Regions from separate parts of the Lentibacillus sp. Marseille-P4043 genome, predicted to be linked through region 1. Evidence: riboswitches for the same ligand, from Rfam matches in the RefSeq annotation. Region 1 holds a riboswitch; each other region holds the start of a gene.

What was found. A riboswitch is a leader RNA that binds a small molecule or an ion and turns the genes downstream of it on or off. The one in region 1 is predicted to bind thiamine pyrophosphate.
Region 2: it holds a riboswitch for thiamine pyrophosphate, as region 1 does, so the genes downstream of both, thiT (energy-coupled thiamine transporter ThiT) here and tenA (thiaminase II) in region 1, are expected to answer to the same signal.
Region 3: it holds a riboswitch for thiamine pyrophosphate, as region 1 does, so the genes downstream of both, C8270_RS18455 (ABC transporter substrate-binding protein) here and tenA (thiaminase II) in region 1, are expected to answer to the same signal.

Annotation. Positions count from the first base shown of each region.
Region 1 covers NZ_LT984884.1:502,904-506,172, forward strand. The annotation lists gene C8270_RS02685 (peptide MFS transporter) at 1-1,054, shown strand, start outside; TPP riboswitch at 1,218-1,331, shown strand; gene thiW (energy coupling factor transporter S component ThiW) at 1,414-1,902, shown strand; TPP riboswitch at 1,910-2,013, shown strand; gene tenA (thiaminase II) at 2,086-2,775, shown strand; gene thiD (bifunctional hydroxymethylpyrimidine kinase/phosphomethylpyrimidine kinase) at 2,772-3,269, shown strand, end outside.
Region 2 covers NZ_LT984884.1:3,251,908-3,255,176, forward strand. The annotation lists gene C8270_RS16160 (hypothetical protein) at 1-1,033, opposite strand, end outside; gene C8270_RS20305 (hypothetical protein) at 1,177-1,323, opposite strand; gene thiT (energy-coupled thiamine transporter ThiT) at 1,474-2,049, opposite strand; TPP riboswitch at 2,168-2,273, opposite strand; gene C8270_RS16170 (M3 family oligoendopeptidase) at 2,339-3,269, opposite strand, start outside.
Region 3 covers NZ_LT984884.1:3,708,994-3,712,262, reverse strand. The annotation lists gene C8270_RS20150 (hypothetical protein) at 1-64, opposite strand, end outside; gene C8270_RS20145 (hypothetical protein) at 275-724, shown strand; gene C8270_RS18460 (diphthine--ammonia ligase) at 965-1,558, shown strand; TPP riboswitch at 1,626-1,735, shown strand; gene C8270_RS18455 (ABC transporter substrate-binding protein) at 1,887-2,879, shown strand; gene C8270_RS18450 (thiamine-binding protein) at 2,892-3,182, shown strand; gene C8270_RS18445 (ABC transporter permease) at 3,182-3,269, shown strand, end outside.

The DNA.
Region 1 (3,269 bases):
CAGTAAAGAAGACAACCGTCGCGATTCAGGTTTTAGTATCTTCTACATGGGAATAAACTTAGGTGCCCTCATTGCACCATTAATTGTCGGAACAATTGGACAAGAATACAACTTCCATCTTGGATTTAGTTTAGCGGCAATCGGGATGTTTGTCGGTCTAATTATTTTTATCTTTACAAAGGGAAAATATCTTGGCCCTGCAGGATCGACTGTTCCAAACCCGCTATCAGAATCAGAGAAAAAAACTGTATTTAAGCGATTTGGCATTGGGGCAATCATTGTTATTCTATTGGGAGCAATCACTATCCCAACCGGCATCTTAACGATTAACGGATTTACAATGATTGTAAGTATACTAGGGATTATTATACCTACTTGCTATTTCATCGTTATGTACCGCAGTAAGAAAACGACTGAAGTGGAACGATCTCGTTTACTGGCATATATACCAATGTTTATTGCTGCTATTATGTTTTGGGCGATTCAAGAGCAAGGTTCGATTATTTTAGCACGTTTTGCTGATCAGCGAACCGATCTGAGTTTAGCAGGTTTTGAGATTCAATCTTCCTGGTTCCAGTCATTGAATCCTCTATTTATCGTTCTTTTAGCGCCTGTATTTGCTTGGCTTTGGATTAGATTAGGAAAAAGCCAACCATCAACACCGAAGAAGTTTTCATTTGGTCTATTTTTTGCCGGACTATCTTTTCTCGTGATGATTGTACCTGCCATCATTAATGGAACAGATACGCTTGTCAATCCGTTATGGTTAGTATTAAGCTTCTTCCTAGTTGTTATTGGAGAATTATGTTTATCACCGGTTGGCTTATCAGCGACTACAAAACTTGCACCAGCTGCATTTTCAGCGCAAACGATGAGTCTATGGTTCCTATCCAATGCGTCAGCACAGGCTATCAATGCCCAAATTGTAAAACTATATTCTCCGGATACAGAAATTCTATATTTCGGTATCATCGGTGGAATTTCAATCTTACTAGGTTTTATTCTATTTGCTGCATCTAAGAAAATTCACGTGTTCATGCGAGGGATTAACTAAACGTAATTTAAGAAAAGGGTTGCTCCAAACTGTCATTGTTGGTTTTGGAGCAGCCTTTTTTCTTTTAAATGCGTAGAGAGAAAAATTTAAATATTGTCATAGACTGGTGACAAATGGAAGTACCTTTGTTAAGATAAGAATCAACAAGCAAATTTTATAATAGTTCAACTACTAGGGGGGCCCAAAATTGTGGGCTGAGAGGAAGGCCGAACTGCTTTCCGACTCTTATGGACCTGATCTGGTTAATACCAGCGGAGGGAAGTAGTGAGTGGCATTATGTCCATAAACGAATCCCATACTAAGCTAGGTCCTTTTATCAGGATCTAGCTTTTTTATTTTTATTAGAAAGGGGGAAATAAATGAATCGAACGCGTTTACTAACAACAATGGCAGTTTTTGTAGCCATTGGAACGATTGGAGCACAAATTCTATGGTTTCCAGCAGGCGTTGCCAAAGCTTACCCTGTACAACACGCGGTCAACGTCATGGCGGCAATCATGCTTGGTCCAGCTCCAGCTGTTATGATCGCCTTTATGATTGGGGTGCTCCGAAATTTGCTTGGACTTGGTACACTATTAGCATTTCCTGGCGGGATGATTGGTGCTTTTCTGGCAGGGTATCTTTATAAAAAATTTGGCAAAAAGGTATGGGCTGCACTTGGAGAATTCATTGGGACTGGAATTGTTGGTTCCTTGTTTGCCGTACCATTGGCCAACTTTTTAATGGGAAGTTCAGTTGGTGCATTATTCTTTTTCCCATCATTTCTAGTAAGCAGTGGAACAGGCGCATTGATCGGCTGGGTAATAGCTGTTCGCTTGAAACAACGACAAGTATTACAAAATATTTAGTATTATGAAGAACTACTAGGGGCGCTAGAATAGCTGAGAATAGGAATATTCCTTAGTCCCTTGGAACCTGATCTGGTTAATACCAGCGGAGGGAAGTGGTCGAGAGGAAAAAATATGTACCTCTCTATTTATCTACTTTTCTATTCCCTTAGTAGCTTCCTAAAAATTCGAGGAGGCATGACAATGACATTTTCACAAAATCTTAGAGAAGAAAATAACGATATTTTTCAAGCAATTTTTAACCATCCATTTGTACAGGGGATCGGCAAAGAAAATGTGCCTAAAAAAGCATTAGCACATTATATTAAAGCAGACTTTGAGTACTTAAACGCATTTATCAACGTTTATGGAATCGCGATATCAAAGGCAAACAATCGTAAAGATATGTCCTTTTTTAACGAACAAATCCGGTTTGTACTGCACAGCGAAATCCATCCTCACCACAACTTTTGTGAGGCAATCGGGGTTGAGTATGACGAGCTTCAAGGGTATCCATTACCACCTACTGCAGATCATTACATGAAACATATGATGTATCATGCACAAATGGGTAGTTTACCTGAAATAATCTGTGCATTACTCCCTTGTCCATGGACATATCTCGAAATTGGTAAGGAATTAATGAAAACATATAAACCATCTAAAAATCATGCGTTTTATCCATGGATTAACTTTTATGCTGAGGAAAGCATGGAAAAAACCACGACAGAAATGCGAACCCGTTTAGATGAATTGGCAGATCAGTCCTCAAGTAAAGATATCGGGCGAATGAAAGAAGCATTCCGCAAAAGCTGCCAATTGGAATTAGCCTTTTGGGATATGGCATACACGTGTGAAGCGTGGCCAGGAGAAAGACTGGTGACACACCAATGACCCAAACACCTTGTGCACTCACAATTGCTGGCACTGATCCAAGTGGTGGGGCAGGCATTCAGGCTGATTTAAAAACATTCCAGGAATTCACATGCTACGGTATGTCTGTGATTACATCAGTTGTTGCGCAAAACACAACTGGCGTCCAGGACGTTCACCATCTCCCTATTAAAATGATTGTGCAACAACTCGATTCCGTTATTTCGGATATCCCATTTCAAGCATTTAAAACGGGAATGATTGCGAATATCGACATAATGGATGCAATAGCCAGGAAGATTTCACATTTATCCGTTCCTTTTGTCATGGACCCTGTAATGGTTGCATCCAGTGGTGATTCATTAATCACAGCAGATGCCCGAGACTATTTGCGTGATGAGCTTCTACCCAGGACAACGTTAGTAACACCAAATGTTCCAGAGGCAGAATATATTATCGGAGAGACTATTAAAACGATCGACGATTTACAACAGGCTGCTGAACAAATCGTGATT
Region 2 (3,269 bases), 2.7 Mb from region 1:
AAATACTACCGGAAAAGTCAGAACTTCCTAAAAAGAAGAAACCTGCAATTGGGATAACTGGCCCCATTGCTTTAAAGGCGAAAACAAATCCATCCGTGATATGGTTGCTAATATAATCAAGTGCATGTTGTTTGCCAAATGCTACGGTTGATAAAAGCAGGAGAATTACAGCAACTCCTCCGACAAATGCTGCCCCATCTCCACCCTCAAAACCCGTCATTCTTCCTGACATCAATTTTGCGGACATCATATATACGACTACAGCCAGCAAAGCAATTGGAACAATGATCGAAAATAGTTTACTCCAAATTGTGAGATGAGCGGATTTTGCTTCGTTTTTTGATTCTGATACAGTTTCCAATGCTTCTAAATCTTGTTGTATTAATTCACTATCTTTAGAACGAATTGATTTTCGATACAACAAATAAGCGGCAGCAATTGCGATTCCACCAGTAATAAGTGAAAGCAATAATGCCTGGTCAGCAACAACCCCAACTTCAATCCCCGCAGACTTGGCTGATAAGCTGGGAGCGACCTGCACAATGTAGTCAGAAGAAAGTGCCATCCCTTGCCCAGCAATTGCTACCGCTACCGCCGCTGTAATAGCTGGTAATCCTGCACGCACTGCCGCAGGAACAAGAAGCGCACAAATTAATGGAACAGCTGGTGTTGGCCAGAAAAATAAGGAAATAACATACGTTACAGCGATAAGGACAAAAAATGAAACATGTCCATTAACCATCATCTTCTGAATCGGTTGTATCATCCTCCGATCTGCTCCAAGATCACGTAACGAATGCAATAGCGCCAACATAAATGTGATGATTAGAAAAATACTAAAGAGCTCTTTTGCAGCAACCAAGTTCGCATTAAAAATGGAAGTGAAACCGTCAATAAGACTACCATTGTACACCCAAGCAATGACAAACGTTCCAAGTAATGTAGGAAGTACAACGCCACGTTTAAAAATCATTGTCAAAATAATAATCAGTGTAAATAATCCATATAACCAATGCGATATCGTAAGTTCCACATGAACCTTCCTTTCTCCTTACGTGTGCTATAGCCTATGCAAATCGGTAATAGGGAGTGAGAAAAAAGGAAGGTTCATAAAAAACAATTTGCTTTTGACACTGGTATAAAATAGTGAATTAAATTAAAAACGAACAAACGAGCTTACGCCTGTTTGTCCGTTTCAGAATCCACCTTTTCAGCACAGCGATTACATAATAAATTACCATCTATTTGTTCACCATCAAAAAAGCCATTTTCACAATAAACAGCTTTTCCGCATGATTGACATTCACCAATTAATTCCCGCAAGATTATCACCCCTATTTTCAGTATACTCAAAAAATATGCACTTCGCAAAAATAGAGGTATGCATAAATTATTCATTTTTTCCGAAAACAAAAGCCGTACCAACTAAAGACAGTGGTACGACCTAACATATCGTGAGCGGAAAGCTAATGTTTATGCAGTTGCACTTAATAGTGTTCTTGGCTGTTTATGAAACAAGAAAAACACAGCGATTGTACAGATAATGAACGACGGAACAATGTATGAGATATTATATAGCAATGAATAAATCCAGACATTCATGCCGTCAACTGCTGATTCAAAAAATACGACTCCCGCAGCAAAATGGGCAATAAAACGCAACATGGAACCAAGAAGGACACCAGTTAAAATATATGTTATAGATGTCGCTGTATTACCTTCCTTAACTGCACGCTGAATTGGCTTCGCAAAAATACCAGCAAAACCGATTACGGTAAAAGCAACCGCATAATCAAGCAGACCTTGCCAAAAGTACAATATATACCCTGTTCCTAATGCTACCTGTAAAACACCCCATAGAAATCCAGATAATAATCCACCTTTTAGCCCCCAACGAAAGGCGACAATGAATACCGGTATCATCGCCAATGAAATCGATCCGCCTTGAGCCCAGATTTTAAAAGATAAAAATGGAGCAAGATCTAACGCTAATGCTAACGCTGTAAAAATCGCAACCTCAATTAAAAACAATGTACGTTTTTCCTTCAATCAAATGACCTCCCCTTCTAGTAGACTTAGGAATCTACCAGCGAAAATTTTGAACACAAAAAAAGCAATGTCAAAGGGGAAGCTTCCTGATGGGGAATCCGCTCACATTGCTTTTATACCATCAAAAAAGCTACCATCCCTACGCTAGTATTAACTAACAGGTTCAAAGGGTAAGAACAGCACAGTGTTCACTCTCAGCCAAATGGGCTCCCCCTGTAGACTTTTATTTTTATGCTTTTTTCGTTACCTGTATTATAACGTATTCACCAACTAGTAGCAACGCTGAAATCTAAAGTGCCAGAAACTCCTCAACATCCTTCACACATAAATTGATGGCGTTTTCCCAGAAATCTGGTTTTGTTAAATCAACTCCCAAATGTTTTTCCGCTAAGTCTTCAACGGTCATTTTTCCGGTGTCGCGAAGCAGTGCAATATAATCCTCTTCAAAACTACTACCTTTTTCAAGTGCATGTGCATAGATTCCGAGACTAAACAAATAGCCGAACGTATATGGAAAATTATAAAATGGTGTTCCCGTGATGTGAAAATGCAGTTTAGACGCCCAGAAATTCGGATCGTACGTATCTAACGCATCGCAATACGCCTCTTTTTGTGCCTCCACCATTAATTCATTCAGTCTTGGTACTGGAACCATTCCTTGTTTTCTTTCTTCATAAAATCGCTGTTCAAAAAGGAATCGGGCATGAATATTCATGAAAAAGGCAACACTTCGTTGAATTTTATCTTCCAGCACGGATTGCTTTTCTACTTTGCTTTTCGCGTTCTTCACCGATGCATCAGCAATAATCATTTCCGCAAACGTTGATGCCGTTTCTGCTACATTCATTGCATACCCCTGATTCAACCCATTCACATCATTCATGACATGTTGATGGTAAGCATGGCCTAATTCATGGGCAAGGGTAGCAATATTAGATGATGTCCCGGAATAAGTCATAAAAATACGTGTCTGTTCACTATCCGGAAAACTTGTGCAGAATCCTCCTGGACGTTTTCCGGCACGATCTTCCGCTTCGATCCAACGATTATCAAAAGCCATACGGGCAAAATCAGCCATTTTTGGACTAAAGTTTTGGAAATTCTCGACGATAAAATTGGCCCCTTCCGTATAGCTAGAAGTTTCCACTTTTTCGGTTAGGGGTGCCCCGATGTCATACATACTTAGTTTTTCTAATCCTAACAATTCTGCTTTCCTTTGC
Region 3 (3,269 bases), 3.2 Mb from region 1:
CTATGCTTAGATACAAGTAAAGCGGCGAAACATCCCCTGTCAATTGACCTAGCAATTCCAGCATCTGTATTCACCTCCTTTTATTCGATGAATTTAGTGATAACACTTATACGAATCAAAGCCGTATTTGGTTTCAAGTTTTTGTTTAGTTGTCCACTATAATTATAAAATATTTTTGGCTTAATTAACACACTTTCCATATATCGTCATTTATTTCGTCTACAATAAGAAAAGGTCTTCATGTTGTGGGGCACAGCTTGCTGGAGCTGGAAAGTTGTTTTTAACATCGACCCGAATCCGAGAACATCAACCCGAACGAGGAAACATCGACCCGAATCCGAGAACATCGACCCGAACGAGGGAACATCAACCCGAATCCGAGAACATCAACCCGAATTCGAGAACATCAACCCGAATCCGAAAACATCGACCCGAACGAGGGAACATCAACCCGAACGAGGGAACATCAACCCGAATCCGAGAAACATCAACCCGAACGAGGAAACATCGACCCGAACGAGGGAACATCAACCCGAATCCGAGAACATCGACCCGAACGAGGAAACATCGACCCGAACGAGGGAACATCAACCCGAATCCGAGAAACATCAACCCGAATCGAGAATATCAACCCGAACGAGGTAGCATCGACCCGATCAAGATTCTGGTGGGAGAGCAACTTCTTACTTGCATCGCATTATATATCAACTACCAAATCACATAGCAACAAACATTACGAAAAACCGACTAGATTTCGCGCTAAATGTACGGTTGTCTTGAGGAAATCACCAATACGAATGAGGCTGCATGCACATAGAATAAAGTATAAATCGAAACAAGGCTTGTGGAAGATTTATTACAACCCATGAAACCTCCTGGGGAAAGCCAGCTGACCACTGGCTTTCTTTCTTTTAGGGTTGAGTGATATAGTGTAGATAATTAGTAGAAGAAGGAGCCAGTAGATATGAAAATAGCTTTATCATTCAGTGGTGGGAAAGATAGCAGTCTAGCATTATATCGATTGCAACAACAAGGTCATGATGTTTCCTGTCTGATTACAACGATATGGCAGGAAAAACATGAAACAGTCGCGCATGGGGAGAAGCTTGATCGAATTGAAAAGCAGGCTGAACGGATCGGGATTCCCGTTCATTTTATCAAAACAGACTTTACGGAATATACACAGGATTTTGTTCATACGCTACAAGATTTAAAAATGACCTATGAGATTGATAGCGTGGCATTTGGTGACATATACTTAGAAGGGCATCGTGAGTGGGGAGAGCAGGTTGCAGAAAAAGCTGGCGTAGCGCCGATTTACCCGTTGTGGACGGATCAACATAAGGTATTGGATTTATTAAGAGAATTTGTCGCTTCAAAGTTTCAGGCACGGGTTATCAAGGTAGATAATACAAAACTTCCGGAAAGCTGGATAGGCCGACTTGTAGATGAGTCGTTTATTACGGATATTAGCAAGAAGGATGTTTGTCCGCTGGGGGAATCGGGAGAATATCATACAACAGTGTTTGGCGGGCCAATATTTAACGATCCGGTTTGAAAATTATAATTCTTCTTGAAAACGGTATCGTAATGTAGTACCTTATACATGTAAGATCAAAACTAAATAGATTTTGTGGGGGGACCAGTTGAGCTGGTTGAGATTGTATCCGTTAGATACTGACCCTTGGAACCTGATCTGGCTGAAACCAGCGTAGGGAACATCATGTTAAAAGAAAAGGCGAATTTATCTAAAAGAAAAGGTAAATCTTTCTTTTTTTGCATGCACCCCAGGTTTAAAAATGGTGGTGTTTTTTTATTGTCATTTTTACTCTTTTATGCCGGTCATTTTCCTAAACAAAAATTACATACACGATGGAGGTTAGGAAATGAAGAAGCTTTTAATGTTACTTATGCTCACTACCGTTCTTGTGGCATGTAACGGCAACAACGAGTCCAAAAGTGCGGATCAAGATGAGGACACTAAGCAGAAAATAAAGTTCGTCTTGGACTGGACACCAAACACGAATCATACTGGCATTTATGTTGCACAGAAAAAGGGATACTTTAATGACGAGGGACTGGATGTGGAAATTATGATGCCGGGAGAAGTTGGAGCTGATCAGCTTGTCGCGTCAGGTAAGGCCGATTTTGGTGTGGGTGCGCAGGAAAGTATTACGGAAGCACGTGTACAAGGTGTTCCGATCGTTTCCATTGCAGCAGTGATTCAGCATAATACATCTGGTTTTGCCTCACCTAAAGAAAAAGATATCACATCACCGAAAGATTTTGCCGGGAAGACGTATGGTGGTTGGGGTGCGCCAGTTGAGAAGGCTGTTCTTACATCCCTTATGAACCAAGAGAATGCTTCTGCCGATGATGTGGATATTGTCAATATGGGAAACACTGACTTCTTTACGGCAGTGAAACGCGATATTGACTTTGCTTGGATTTATTATGGCTGGACTGGTGTAGAAGCTGAACTGCGCGGTGAGGAGTTAAACATGTTGTACCTAACTGACTACTCGAAAAAACTTGATTATTATACACCTGTTCTTACGACGAATGAACAAACAATTGAGGAAAATCCGGAAACGGTTAAGAAGTTTTTAGCGGCTGTTTCGAAAGGATATAGATTTGCTATCGATAACCCTGACGAAGCGGCTGCTATATTGATAGACGCAGTTCCCGATCTTGATGTGGAACTGGTACAGGCGAGTCAAGAGTGGCTCTCACCAAAATACCAGGATGATGCCGATCGTTGGGGCGAACAGAAACTAGAAGTCTGGGAGAATTATGCAAATTGGATGTACGATAACAATCTATTAGACACACGACTAGATAGCGAAAAAGCTTTTACGAATGAATTTCTACCAAAATAGGAGGTTATTTAAATGGCAAATGCGTTAGTGAGTGTACAAATTATACCAAAGACAAAAAATGGGGAGGATACGATTCCATATGTAGATGCTGCAATAGAAGTTATTGCTCAATCAGGCGTGAAATATGAGGTGAACCCGCTCGAGACAACAATGGAAGGCGATTTGCCGGTGCTTCTATCAATTATCGAAAAAATGAATACAAGGATGACTGAACGCGGGTGTGAAAGTATTATTTCGCAGGTAAAAGTGTTTCATAAACCAGATGGGGCTTCAATGTATGAACTGACGGAGAAATATCGCTAATGAAAGGGATCATTGAAAAAGGATGGAAACCGCTTGTGGTTATCCTCCTTTTGTTCAGTGCATGGGAGCTTTCCAGTATACTATTTG